4 regions of the Streptomyces sp. NPDC059875 genome follow, and region 3 is predicted to be linked to each of the others. Evidence: riboswitches for the same ligand, from Rfam matches in the RefSeq annotation. Region 3 holds a riboswitch; each other region holds the start of a gene.

Region 1 (2,969 bases), on a different contig from region 3:
ATTACGTCACCTCGCTCGACATGGCCGGCTGTTCGGTGACGCTGTGCCAGGCCGACGAGGAGATCCTGCGGCTCTGGGACGCGCCCGTACAGACGCCCGCCCTGCGCTGGGGCCGGTGAGAAGGGTGAACGATGGGAGCAGAGTGCCTGAAGTGACCGAGTTCGACGCCGATTTCTTCCGTCGTTGGCTGACCGTCGGCGCGGCCGCCGTCGACCGTGAGGCCGACCGTCTCACCGAGCTCGACTCGGCGATCGGCGACGCCGACCACGGGACCAACCTCAAGCGGGGGTTCGCCGCCGTGACGGACCTCCTGGAGAAGGAGCCGCCCGCGACTCCCGGGGCCGTACTCGTCGCCGCCGGACGGCAGTTGATCTCCACCGTCGGCGGGGCCTCGGGGCCGCTGTACGGGACGCTGCTGCGCCGCACCGGGAAGAGCCTCGGGGACGCCCCGACGGTGACCCGGCCCGAGTTGGCTGCGGCGCTCACCGCAGGAGTCGCCGCCGTCGGGCAGCTCGGCGGGGCCCAGGTCGGTGACAAGACGATGCTGGACGCGCTCGTTCCTGCGGCGGAGGTGCTCGGCGAGTCCTTCGCGGCGGCCCGGGACGCGGCCGAGCGCGGCGCCCTCGCGACCGTCCCCCTCCAGGCGCGCAAGGGCAGGGCGAGCTATCTGGGCGAGCGGTCCATCGGCCACCAGGATCCCGGGGCCACCTCGTCCGCGCTGCTGATCGCCGCCCTCGCGGAGGTGGCGGGCGCATGAGCGCGCAGGTGGGCATCGTGCTGGTCTCGCACAGCGCGGCGGTGGCCGCCGCCGTCGCCGCCCTGGCCCAGGGTCTCGCCGGCGGCGGCGGGACCGCGCCGATCGCCCCCGCGGGCGGCGCCCCGGACGGCGGCCTCGGTACCAGCTCCGAGCTGATCGTCGAGGCGGCCCGCGGGGTCGACCGGGGGGCGGGTGTGGCGCTCCTCGTCGACCTGGGCTCCGCCGTACTGACGGTCAAGGCTCTGCTCGCCGAGGGCGACGAGCTGCCGGAGGGCGCACGGCTCGTGGACGCCCCGTTCGTCGAGGGCGCCGTCGCCGCCCTCGTCACGGCGAGCGCCGGCGCGGATCTGGACACGGTGGTCGCCGTGGCCTCGGAGGCGTACACGTACCGGAAGGGGTGACCGGAGTCCGGAAGGGGCATCAGGGGGCGCGCGGGAGATCCGTCACACACCGATCCGAGGTGCCTCCGTGTTGTGATGTACCTGGTCAACCCACTAATGTCACAGCGCCTTGGTGTACGGGAAACCGGTGCGGTACCGGTGCGGCCCTCGCCACTGTGATCGGGAAGTCCGGCTCCATCCCTCCGGGGAAGCCACTGTATCGCCGCGGGAGACCGCGGTGGTGTGGGAAGGCGGAGTCGCGGCGGCATGACCCGTCAGCCAGGAGACCGGCCAAGGTGCGTTGTCCATCCACGAGGTGCTGGAGAGGGTCTCCCAACCATGCATATAGCCGAGGGGTATCTGCCCCCTGTGCACGCGGCCGCCTGGGGCGTCGCGTCCGCTCCGTTCGTCGTCCACGGTGTCCGCGCGCTGACCCGTGAGGTCAAGGCCAACCCCGAGTCCACCCTGTTGCTGGGTGCCTCCGGTGCGTTCACGTTCGTTCTGTCCGCGCTCAAGATCCCGTCGGTGACGGGCAGTTGCTCGCACCCCACCGGTACGGGCCTGGGCGCGATCCTGTTCCGGCCGCCCGTGATGGCGGTTCTGGGCACGATCACTCTGCTCTTCCAGGCGCTGCTGCTCGCCCATGGCGGGCTCACCACGCTCGGCGCCAACGTCTTCTCGATGGCGATCGTCGGACCGTGGGCGGGCTTCGGCACGTACTGGCTGCTGCGCCGGTCCAACGTGCCGCTGATGGTGAGCGTGTTCTTCGGCGCGTTCGTCGCGGACCTGTCGACGTACTGCGTCACCAGCGTGCAGCTCGCGCTGGCGTTCCCCGACCCGGGCAGCGGTGTGGCCGGAGCGCTGGCCAAGTTCGGCGGGATCTTCGCCGTGACGCAGCTGCCGCTCGCCGTCAGCGAGGGACTGCTCACGGTCCTCGTGATGCGCCTGCTCAAGCAGTCGAGCAAGGCGGACCTGACCCGGCTCGGGGTTCTGCTCCCGTCCGGAAAGAAGACCGAGAAGGCGGAGGCGAGCGCCTGATGAGCAGGAACGCGAAGATCAACACGCTGCTGCTGCTCGTCGTGGCGGCGCTTGCGGTGCTCCCGCTCATGCTGGGGCTCGGCGACGACAAGGAGGAGCCGTTCACGGGCGCGGACGGGCAGGCGGAGGCGGCGATCACCGAGATCGATCCGGATTACGAGCCGTGGTTCAGCCCGTTGTACGAGCCGCCGTCCGGCGAGATCGAGTCGGCGTTGTTCTCCCTGCAGGCCGCGCTCGGGGCCGGAGTGCTCGCGTACTACTTCGGCCTGCGGCGCGGGCGCAGGCAGGGTGAGGCGCGCGCGGCGGCGGCGAAGGCGCCGCTCGTCACCGCCGGCGACGAGTAGCAGGTGCTGCCGATCGACGCGGCGGCGCACAGCAGTCGCTGGCGCCGCCGTCACCCGTGCGAGAAAGCAGTGCTCGGTTTCGGCCTGACGCTCTGCGCGGTCTGTCTGCCGCCGTGGCCCGGGGCCGTTCTCGTCGCGGCGGCCACCCTGGCCGTCCTCCTCGGTCCGGCCGGTGTGCCGGGGCGTCAGCTGTGGCGCGCGTTCCGCATTCCCCTGGGCTTCTGCGTGACGGGGGCGATCCCCCTGCTGTTCGAGGTCGGCGGGGCGCGGGGTCTTGTCGCCCTCGCGCCGGACGGCCCGGTCCACGCGGGCGAGTTGCTGCTGCGGACCTCGGCCGCGTCCCTGGGCGTGCTGCTGTTCGCGTTCACCACGCCCGTCTCGGACGTGCTGCCGCGGCTGGTACGGGCGGGGGTGCCGGCGCCCGTGGTGGACGTCGCCCTGGTGATGTAC
Region 2 (2,969 bases), on a different contig from region 3:
CGCGAGCAGCGCCGTCGTGCCGAAGAACTGGGCGAACACCCCGCCCCGGTCGATGTCGCCGACCACGAGCACGGGCAGCCGAGCCGCCCGCGCGATGCCCATGTTCACGATGTCCGTGCGCCGCAGATTGATCTCGGCCGGACTGCCCGCCCCCTCGCAGATCACGGCGTCATACGTGCCCCGCAGCTCCTCCAGGCACGCCAACACCGGCTCGAAGAGCTCCTTCTGCCGCCCTCCGTGGTAGCCCCGGGCGCTGAGTTCGCCCACCGGCTTGCCCATCAGGACGACCTGGCTGGAGCGGTCGCTCCCCGGCTTCAGGAGCACCGGGTTCATCAGCGCGCTCGGCTCGACCCGAGCCGCCTGCGCCTGCATGGCCTGCGCCCGGCCGATCTCCGCGCCCTCCCTCGTCACGAAGGAGTTCAGCGACATGTTCTGGCCCTTGAACGGGGCGACCCTCACGCCCTGCCGGACCAGCCAGCGGCAGATGCCCGCCGTGACGACGCTCTTGCCCGCGTCGGACGTGGTCCCCGCGACCAGCAGTCCGCCACCCGGTCCGCCCCTCATGCCCGCCTCCGCTTCATGGCCCTTGCGGCCAGCCGTCCACCCACACACACCGCCAGCGTCAGCGCGGTCACCCGGCGCGAGAGCCGCACCGCCCGCTCGATGTCCCCGACCTCCACGGCCCGGCCCTCCCCGTTGAGCACGGGCCGGTGCTCGACCCGTCCGCCGTACGACAGCGTGCCCCCGAGCCGTACGCCGAGCGCCCCCGCGAAGGAGGCCTCCACCGGACCGGCGTTGGGGCTGGGGTGCTGGGCCGCGTCCTGCCGCCAGGCCCGCGCCGCCCCCCGCGGGTCGCCGCCCGCCACCGTCACGAGCGCGGCGGTCAGCCGGGCGCCCGGCCAGCCGACGACGTCGTCGAGCCGGGCCGAGGCCCAGCCGAAGCGCCGGTACGTGGGGGACTTGTGGCCGACCATGGCGTCCAGCGTGTTCACGGCCCGGAAGCCGACCAGGCCCGGAACCCCCGCGACCGCGCCCCAGACCAGGGCACCCACGACGGCGTCGGACGTGTTCTCGGCGACGGACTCCACCACCGCGCGGGCCATCGCCGGACCGTCCAGGGCCTGCGGATCACGCCCCACCAGATGCGGCAGCCGCTCGCGGGCCACCTCCAGGTCTCCGGCGGCCAGGGCCCCGCCGATGGCGCGCGCCTCCCGGCCCAGGGTCGTACCGCCGACGACGGCCCAGACGGAGGCGGCGGTCAGGGCGACCGCGGCGCGGGGGTGGTCGCGTACGGTACGGGCGGCCAGCGCCGCGACCGCCGTGGCACCGCCGGCGCAGACGGCGGTGTGCAGCGCGCCCCACCCTCGGTGGTCGCGCCGGAGTAGCTTCTCGACGGAGCCGGCGGCCCGCCCGAACGCGGCGACCGGATGGCCGCGGCGGGGGTCGCCGACGATCAGGTCCGCGGCCAGACCGGCGGCGGCGCCGTACGCGAATACACCTGTGGCTGCACTGCGGCCGGGCATGGCGCTGTGTCCTCACTCAGGGTCCGCGCCCTGGCTCGACGTGACCGGCGGTGAGAGTTCCTGGCTCCCGGGGATCGACTCCCCGGTCACAGTGGCGGGACCGCGCCGGATTCGCACCGGACTTCCTCTACTGCCGCCGTAATGGCCCCGGAAGTCCACCACGCTGTGCGAACACCCGTCAACTCACCTTTGACCTGCGGCGGGACAGTGTGCGAAGCCCCACACGGACCCGCGGACACGACGACGGGCGGGCCGCACCCGAAGGTGCGACCCGCCCGGTCGACGATGCGTGTCCCGTCAGGCCACGATGAGATAGATCCCGTACGCGACGGCCGCCGCGCACAGCGCGAAGGCCGCGTACGCGCCGGTGCGAGCCAGGGTGGCCGAGCCTCCCTGGGAGGCGGCCTGCTCCTGCTTGGAGAGGCCGACGATGCCGAGGGTGAAGAGGCCCACGAGGGCGACGGTCGCCACGAGGCTGACTCCGAAGACGGAGCCGAGAGCTGCCCAGTCGATCTTCATGTCGTTCGTTCCTTACACCGCGGCCGAGGCTGCGGGGGCTGCCGGGTCCGCGGGGGCCGGCGAGGGGATGGTGGTCTTCAGGTCCTCGTCCGCGACGGCGGCGACGGAACCGGCCGGCGGCGGGGTGACGGCCGCGATGGCGGTGGTCACGACGCCCGCGGGCTCGGTCTCGACGTCGTTGACGTTGGTGTGGTCGACCACCTGGCGGCGGGAGACGACCCAGATGGCGACGCAGGAGGCGACCAGGAAGGCCGCGACGGCGTAGACGCCCCAGTCGCCCTGGCTGGCGACGTACTCGGCGCCGGCCCCGACCAGGCCGGCGGCCGGCAGGGTCAGGCCCCAGGCGACGAACATCCGGGTGGCGGTCGACCAGCGGACGACACCGCCCTTGCGGCCCAGGCCCGCGCCCATGACGGCGCCGGAGCAGGAGTGCGTGGTCGAGAGGGAGAAGCCGAGGCTGGAGGAGGCCAGGATGACCGTGGCCGCGCTGGTCTGGGCGGCGAAGCCCTGCTGCGGCTGGAGGTCGGTGAGGCCCTTGCCCATCGTGCGGATGATGCGCCAGCCGCCGAGGTAGGTGCCGAGCGCGATCGCCGTACCGGCGGAGACGATGACCCAGACCGGCGGGTTGGAGCCGGGGGCGATGATGCCGCCGGCGACCAGGGCGAGGGTGATGATGCCCATGGTCTTCTGGGCGTCGTTGGTGCCGTGGGCGAGCGAGACGAGACCGGCGGAGGCGATCTGACCGGCCCGGTAGCCCTTGTCGGTCGTCTTCTTGTCGGCCTTCTTGTCGAGGCGGTACGTCAGGCGGGCGGCGAACATCGCGGCCAGACCGGCGACCAGGGGGGCGGCGACCGCCGGGATGAGCACCTTGCTGACGACGGTCCCGCCGTTGACGCCGCTGACGCCGATGGAGGCGATGGTCGCGCC
Region 3 (2,969 bases):
GTCCGGACCGAGCTGCCGAAGGTCGGCGCCGGCTCGCACTGACGCCGAGGAGCACAGCGCGGGGCCCGGGATTCCGAACGGAAATCCCGGGCCCTTCGCCGTACCCCTGGGGCAGACTGCGCCGCATGGACTTCACCATCAGGACGGTACGACCCGAGGAGTACGAGGCCCTCGGCGACCTCACCGCACGCGCCTATCTGGACGACGGACACCTCGACTTCGGCGAGGACGACGACTATCTGCATCTGCTGCGGGACGTGGCCCGGCGGGTCGCCGAGGCGGAGGTGCTGGTGGCGGTGGACCGCGCCGGCACCGTGCTCGGCGGGGTCACCTTCGCCCTGGGCGACGAGGAGTGGGCCGACATCGCGCGCGAGGGCGAGGCCGAGTTCCGGATGCTCGCCGTGGCGAAGGACGCGCGGGGGCGGGGCGTCGGCGAGGCGCTCGTACGGGCCTGTGTGGAGCAGGCGCGGGAGATCGAGGGGTGCCGGCGCATGGTGCTGTCGACCCAGCCCCGCATGGCCTCGGCGCACCGGATCTACGAGCGGATGGGCTTCGTCCGCACCCCCGAAAGGGACTGGAAGCCGATTCCGGACATGGATCCGCTACTCACCTACAGCATGGAACTCTGAACCCAACGACACAACATGTGGGGGGTGCTTCGAGGAGCGCCCCCCACATGTATGCTCGTGCTCGCTGTCCTTGCAGGGGAATCCGGTGGAAATCCGGAACTGTCCCGCAACGGTGTGGTTTCGGCGTGCTTGTGCGCCGGCCGAGTCCGAAGACCTGCGGACAGCGCACCCGGTCCGTCCGTTCCGGGTGCCACAGACGTCCGGGCCTCGCGGAGTGGGCCGTGGCGCGGCGCACCCCTGCGTACGGGTGCCCGCTGCCCGCCTCCCCCGCCGGCCCCGAGCCGAGCGAGGGAGAGCCCCCACGTGACCATCGCGCCCGCCGATCCGGCCGCAGCGATCGAGAGCGACGGTAACGAGAGCGACGGACCCGGGACCGTGCTTCTGCGGACCCTGACCGACCTCACCGCCGACCTCACCGACACCGACCCCGGCAAGGTCGCCGCGGCGGCGCTCCGCGGCCGCAACGCCGGTTCGGACGAGGCCGAGCTGCGCGAGCTGGCCACCGAGGCGGCCGCCGGTCTGATCGCCGAGGACCCCGCGTACTCCCGGCTCGCCGCCCGGCTCCTGACGATCACCATCGCCGACGAGGCGGCCGACCAGGGCGCGGTGTGCTTCTCCGCCTCGGTCGCCGTGGGCCACCACGAGGGCCTGATCGCCGACCGCACGGCCGAGTTCGTCGCCCTGCACGCCGACCGGCTCGACTCGCTGATCGACGCCGCGGGCGACGACCGCTTCGGCTACTTCGGTCTGCGCACCCTCTACTCGCGCTATCTGCTGCGCCACCCGATCACCCGCAAGGTGATCGAGACCCCGCAGCACTTCATGCTGCGCGTCGCCTGCGGCCTCGCCGAGGACGACAGCGTGCGCGCGCTGGACGAGGTCGCGGCGCTGTACGGGCTGATGAGCCGGCTCGACTACCTGCCCTCCTCCCCCACGCTCTTCAACTCCGGCACCCGCCACCCGCAGATGTCGTCCTGCTACCTGCTGGACTCCCCGCTCGACGAGCTGGACTCGATCTACGACCGCTACCACCAGGTCGCGCGCCTGTCGAAGCACGCCGGCGGCATCGGGCTCTCGTACTCCCGTATCCGCGCCCGCGGTTCCCTGATCCGGGGCACCAACGGGCACTCCAACGGCATCGTGCCGTTCCTGAAGACCCTGGACGCCTCGGTGGCGGCCGTGAACCAGGGCGGCCGGCGCAAGGGCGCGGCCGCGGTCTACCTGGAGACCTGGCACGCGGACATCGAGGAGTTCCTGGAGCTGCGCGACAACACCGGTGAGGACGCCCGGCGTACGCACAACCTGAACCTCGCGCACTGGATCCCGGACGAGTTCATGCGCCGGGTCAACGCCGACGCCGAGTGGTCGCTGTTCTCCCCGGCCGACGTGCCCGAGCTGGTCGACCTGTGGGGCGAGGAGTTCGACGCCGCGTACCGCAAGGCGGAGGCTGCCGGCCTGGCCCGCAAGAGCATGCCGGCCCGTGACCTGTACGGCCGGATGATGCGGACGCTGGCCCAGACCGGCAACGGCTGGATGACCTTCAAGGACGCCTCCAACCGCACGGCCAACCAGACCGCCGAGCCGGGCCACACGGTCCACTCCTCCAACCTCTGCACGGAGATCCTGGAGGTCACGGACGACGGCGAGACCGCGGTCTGTAACCTGGGCTCGGTCAACCTCGGGGCGTTCGTCGTCGGTTCGGACATCGACTGGGAGCGGCTCGACGCGACCGTCCGTACGGCCGTCACGTTCCTCGACCGGGTCGTGGACATCAACTTCTACCCGACCGAGCAGGCCGGGCGCTCCAACGCCCGCTGGCGCCCGGTGGGCCTGGGCGCGATGGGCCTCCAGGACGTCTTCTTCCAGCTGAAGCTGCCCTTCGACTCCCCCGAGGCGCGCGCGCTGTCCACCCGGATCGCCGAGCGGATCATGCTCGCCGCGTACGAGGCGTCCGCCGACCTCGCCGAGCGCAACGGCCCGGTGCCGGCCTGGGACAAGACCCGCGCCGCGCGCGGTGTCCTGCACCCCGACCACTACGACGTCGAGCTGAACTGGCCGGAGCGCTGGGCCGCGCTGCGCGAGCGGATCGCCGCCGTCGGCATGCGCAACAGCCTGCTCCTCGCCATCGCGCCGACGGCGACCATCGCCTCGATCGCGGGCGTGTACGAGTGCATCGAGCCGCAGGTCTCCAACCTGTTCAAGCGCGAGACGCTCTCCGGCGAGTTCCTCCAGGTCAACTCGTACCTGGTCGACGAGCTGAAGAAGCTCGGCGTGTGGGACGCGCAGACCCGTGAGGCGCTGCGCGAGTCCAACGGCTCGGTGGCCGGCTTCACCTGGGTC
Region 4 (2,969 bases), on a different contig from region 3:
GTCACCGCGTCGGGTGGAGCTGGGCGGCCAGCTTCTCGATCGCCGCCGGGACGCGTACGCCGAGGACCGCGTCCGACAGGGGCATGACGGCAAAGCGCCGGTTCTTGATCGCCGGGACGTCCTTGAGGGCCGGGTCGTCCAGGAGGCGCTGCTTCTTCTGTTCGACGGTCGTCGAGCCGTAGTCGTAGATGACGACGACGTCCGGCTTGCGGGCGACGACCTGCTCCCAGGTCGCGTCGCCGAAGGTCCTGTCGAGGTCGGCGAAGACGTTGCGCCCGCCGGCGCGGGTGATCAGCTCGTTGCCGATGCCCTTGCCTCCGGCGGTGAACGCCGTCTTGTCGCCGCTGTCGTAGACGAAGACCGACACCGGGGCGATCCCGTCCAGCTTCTTCTCGGTCGCCGCGACGGTCCTCTTCGCCTCGGCCGTCCATCGCGCACCGCGGTCGGGGACGCCGAAGGTCCGGCCGACCTCGTCGACCTCCCGGTAGAGGTCGGCGAGGGAGGACGCGCCGGAGGGGCAGTACTCCATGCTCAGGCGGCTGTTGACGCCCGCCGCCTTCAAGTCGTCCCGGCTGCGCCCGGCCTTGGCGTCGAAGGCGCTGGCGTAGCCCCCGTGGACGAAGTCGGGGTCGGCGGCGAGCAGGGCCTCCTTGGAGGGGTACTCCTTCGCAAGGACCGGCACCGCGTCGTACGCCTTCTTGTACGCGGGCAGGATCCGGTCGTCCAGGTAGGCGGTGCCGGCCAGGGACTTCTCCAGGCCGAGGGCGAGCATGACCTCGGTGACGTGCTGGTTCATGGTGACGGCCCGCTCGGGCGGGGCCTGGTAGGTCGTCCTCACACCGCAGTTGGTGACGGTGTACGGGAATCCCGGCGCGGCTTTCGCCGCGGGGGCCCGGTCCGAGGGGGCCGAGCAGGCGGCGAGGAGCGGGACGAGGGCGGCGGCGGGCAGCAGGGTACGGCGGCGCCAGGTCATGACGGACGAGCCTCCTCCGGGGATTTCCACGTCCCCAGTCGGTGGTGAGAGGCGGCAGGTCAGTTCCTGGCTTCCGACGCCCGAGGGCGCTGGTCACAGTGGCGGGACCGTGCCGGATTCGCACCGGCTTCCTGGGTCCTGCCGCCCGGATGTCCGGTCAGTGTCTCATTCGGGCCAGGCGGAGCCCCGGATGGTCTCCACGAAGTCGCCGGGGGTGAAACCGGGCACGTGGTGGCGGAGGACGTCCGCCTTCACATTGCCGAAGGTGGTGTCCGGCTTGGGTGCGATGCCGTCGGTGAACGCCCGCAGGATGCGGCGCTTGAAGTCGGGGCGCGGGTGCAGGGCGACGATCGCGTCCCGGTCCTCGGGGGCGACGACGGCCGGGTCGTCGTATCCGATACCGAGGACGTCGTACTCGACGCCCGCCGTCACGAGCGCGACCTCGGGCTCCATGAACTCCGGGACGCCGGGGGTGGTGTGCAGCGCGATCGCGGTCCAGACGCGCCGCACGGCGTCTTCGCCGGCTCCGTGCGCGCGCAGGAAGCGTGCGGCCTCCTCGGCTCCGTCGACCTCGAAGCGGCGGCCGCTGCCGTGGTGGGCCTCGCCGAGGCCGAGGTCGTGGAACATCGCGCCGACGTAGAGGAGTTCGGGGTCGAAGTCGAGGCCGCGGGCGCGGCCCTGGAGGGCGCCGAAGAGGTGGACGCGGCGGGAGTGGTGGTAGATCAGCTCGCCGGCGGTGTCGCGGACGAGTTCGGTGGCGGCGGTGGCGAGCCTTCTGTCGGGAATCAAGGTGATCGGGTCCATGGGTCGAGCCTTCCTGGTGCGGGGCAGGGCCCGCCATGTCCCTGGGGACAGTCGTCCCACAGAATCGGACACATGACTCACTCGGTGGTGGTGCTCGCTTTCGACGGTGTCCGGCTGCTCGACGTCTCCGCGCCGCTGGAGGTGTTCACGACGGCGGGGGCGGAGGGCGTTCGCCCGGCATTTCGGGGTCACGCCCTCCGCGTACCTGGCCCGGTTCAGGACCACCCGCTACGCGTAGGCCTCGACGACCTTCACGTCCTCCTCGGTCACGACGCCTTCGACGATCGTGTAGGAGCGGAACTGGAAGGGGCCTGCGCCGTCGGTGTCGGCGGTGGAGACCAGGACGTAGTGGGCGCCGGGCTCGTTGGCGTACGAGATGTCGGTGCGGGACGGGTAGGCCTCGGTGGCGGTGTGCGAGTGGTAGATGATCACGGGTTCCTCGTCCCGGTCGTCCATCTCGCGGTAGAGCTTCAGAAGGTCGGCGGAGTCGAACTCGTAGAACGTGGGCGAGCGCGCGGCGTTCAGCATCGGGATGAACCGCTCGGGGCGGCCGCTGCCGGCCGGGCCCGCGACCACGCCGCAGGCCTCGTCGGGGTGGTCCGCGCGGGAGTGTTCCACGATCTGGTCGTACAGGGCCCGGGTGATGGTCAGCATGTCCGACAGGATAAGCAAAGGGGCCGTCCCGTACCGAGGAGTGGTACGGGACGGCCCGAATGCCGAGACGAGCGAGTCAGGAGCGCTTGGCGAAGGCCGCGCCCTCCGGGTTGCGCGCCTTCAGGACCAGGTACGCGACACCGAGGATCAGGGCCCACAGCGGCGCGCAGTACAGCGAGATCCGCGCGTCCTTGTCGATGCCCATCATCACGATGACCATGCCGATGAAGGCGAGCGAGAAGAGGCTGAACCAGATGCCGCCCGGCGCCTTGAACGGCGACTGGGGCAGCTCGCCGCGGTCGGCCTTGAGGCGGAAGCGGACCTGGCAGACCAGGATCATGATCCAGGCCCACATGCCGGAGATGGTGGCGAAGGAGACGACGTAGTTGAAGGCGTCGCCGGGCCACTGGTAGTTGATCCAGACGCCGACCATCATCAGCCCGGCCGAGAACGAGGTGCCGACCAGCGGCAGGCCGTTCTTGGTGAGCTTGGTGAAGAACTTGGGGCCCTGGCCGTTGAGCGCGAGGTCGCGCAGCAT

Evidence for each region. A riboswitch is a leader RNA that binds a small molecule or an ion and turns the genes downstream of it on or off. The one in region 3 is predicted to bind cobalamin.
Region 1: it holds a riboswitch for cobalamin, as region 3 does, so the genes downstream of both, ACFV9D_RS11270 (energy-coupling factor ABC transporter permease) here and ACFV9D_RS02285 (ribonucleoside-diphosphate reductase subunit alpha) in region 3, are expected to answer to the same signal.
Region 2: it holds a riboswitch for cobalamin, as region 3 does, so the genes downstream of both, ACFV9D_RS26175 (cobalamin biosynthesis protein) here and ACFV9D_RS02285 (ribonucleoside-diphosphate reductase subunit alpha) in region 3, are expected to answer to the same signal.
Region 4: it holds a riboswitch for cobalamin, as region 3 does, so the genes downstream of both, ACFV9D_RS16800 (ABC transporter substrate-binding protein) here and ACFV9D_RS02285 (ribonucleoside-diphosphate reductase subunit alpha) in region 3, are expected to answer to the same signal.

What each region holds. Positions count from the first base shown of each region.
Region 1 covers NZ_JBHWJZ010000007.1:157,666-160,634, reverse strand. The annotation lists gene dhaK (dihydroxyacetone kinase subunit DhaK) at 1-119, shown strand, start outside; gene dhaL (dihydroxyacetone kinase subunit DhaL) at 152-757, shown strand; gene ACFV9D_RS11275 (PTS-dependent dihydroxyacetone kinase phosphotransferase subunit DhaM) at 754-1,158, shown strand; cobalamin riboswitch at 1,224-1,448, shown strand; gene ACFV9D_RS11270 (energy-coupling factor ABC transporter permease) at 1,477-2,175, shown strand; gene ACFV9D_RS11265 (energy-coupling factor ABC transporter substrate-binding protein) at 2,175-2,519, shown strand; gene cbiQ (cobalt ECF transporter T component CbiQ) at 2,523-2,969, shown strand, end outside.
Region 2 covers NZ_JBHWJZ010000023.1:104,315-107,283, forward strand. The annotation lists gene ACFV9D_RS26170 (cobyric acid synthase) at 1-564, opposite strand, end outside; gene ACFV9D_RS26175 (cobalamin biosynthesis protein) at 561-1,523, opposite strand; cobalamin riboswitch at 1,556-1,700, opposite strand; gene ACFV9D_RS26180 (hypothetical protein) at 1,821-2,042, opposite strand; gene ACFV9D_RS26185 (anion permease) at 2,055-2,969, opposite strand, start outside.
Region 3 covers NZ_JBHWJZ010000002.1:72,419-75,387, reverse strand. The annotation lists gene mctP (monocarboxylate uptake permease MctP) at 1-42, shown strand, start outside; gene ACFV9D_RS02290 (GNAT family N-acetyltransferase) at 126-629, shown strand; cobalamin riboswitch at 674-806, shown strand; gene ACFV9D_RS02285 (ribonucleoside-diphosphate reductase subunit alpha) at 933-2,969, shown strand, end outside.
Region 4 covers NZ_JBHWJZ010000012.1:32,787-35,755, reverse strand. The annotation lists gene ACFV9D_RS16800 (ABC transporter substrate-binding protein) at 2-973, opposite strand; adenosylcobalamin (AdoCbl) riboswitch at 982-1,132, opposite strand; gene ACFV9D_RS16795 (HD domain-containing protein) at 1,139-1,777, opposite strand; gene ACFV9D_RS16790 (Mov34/MPN/PAD-1 family protein) at 2,006-2,431, opposite strand; gene ACFV9D_RS16785 (amino acid permease) at 2,508-2,969, opposite strand, start outside.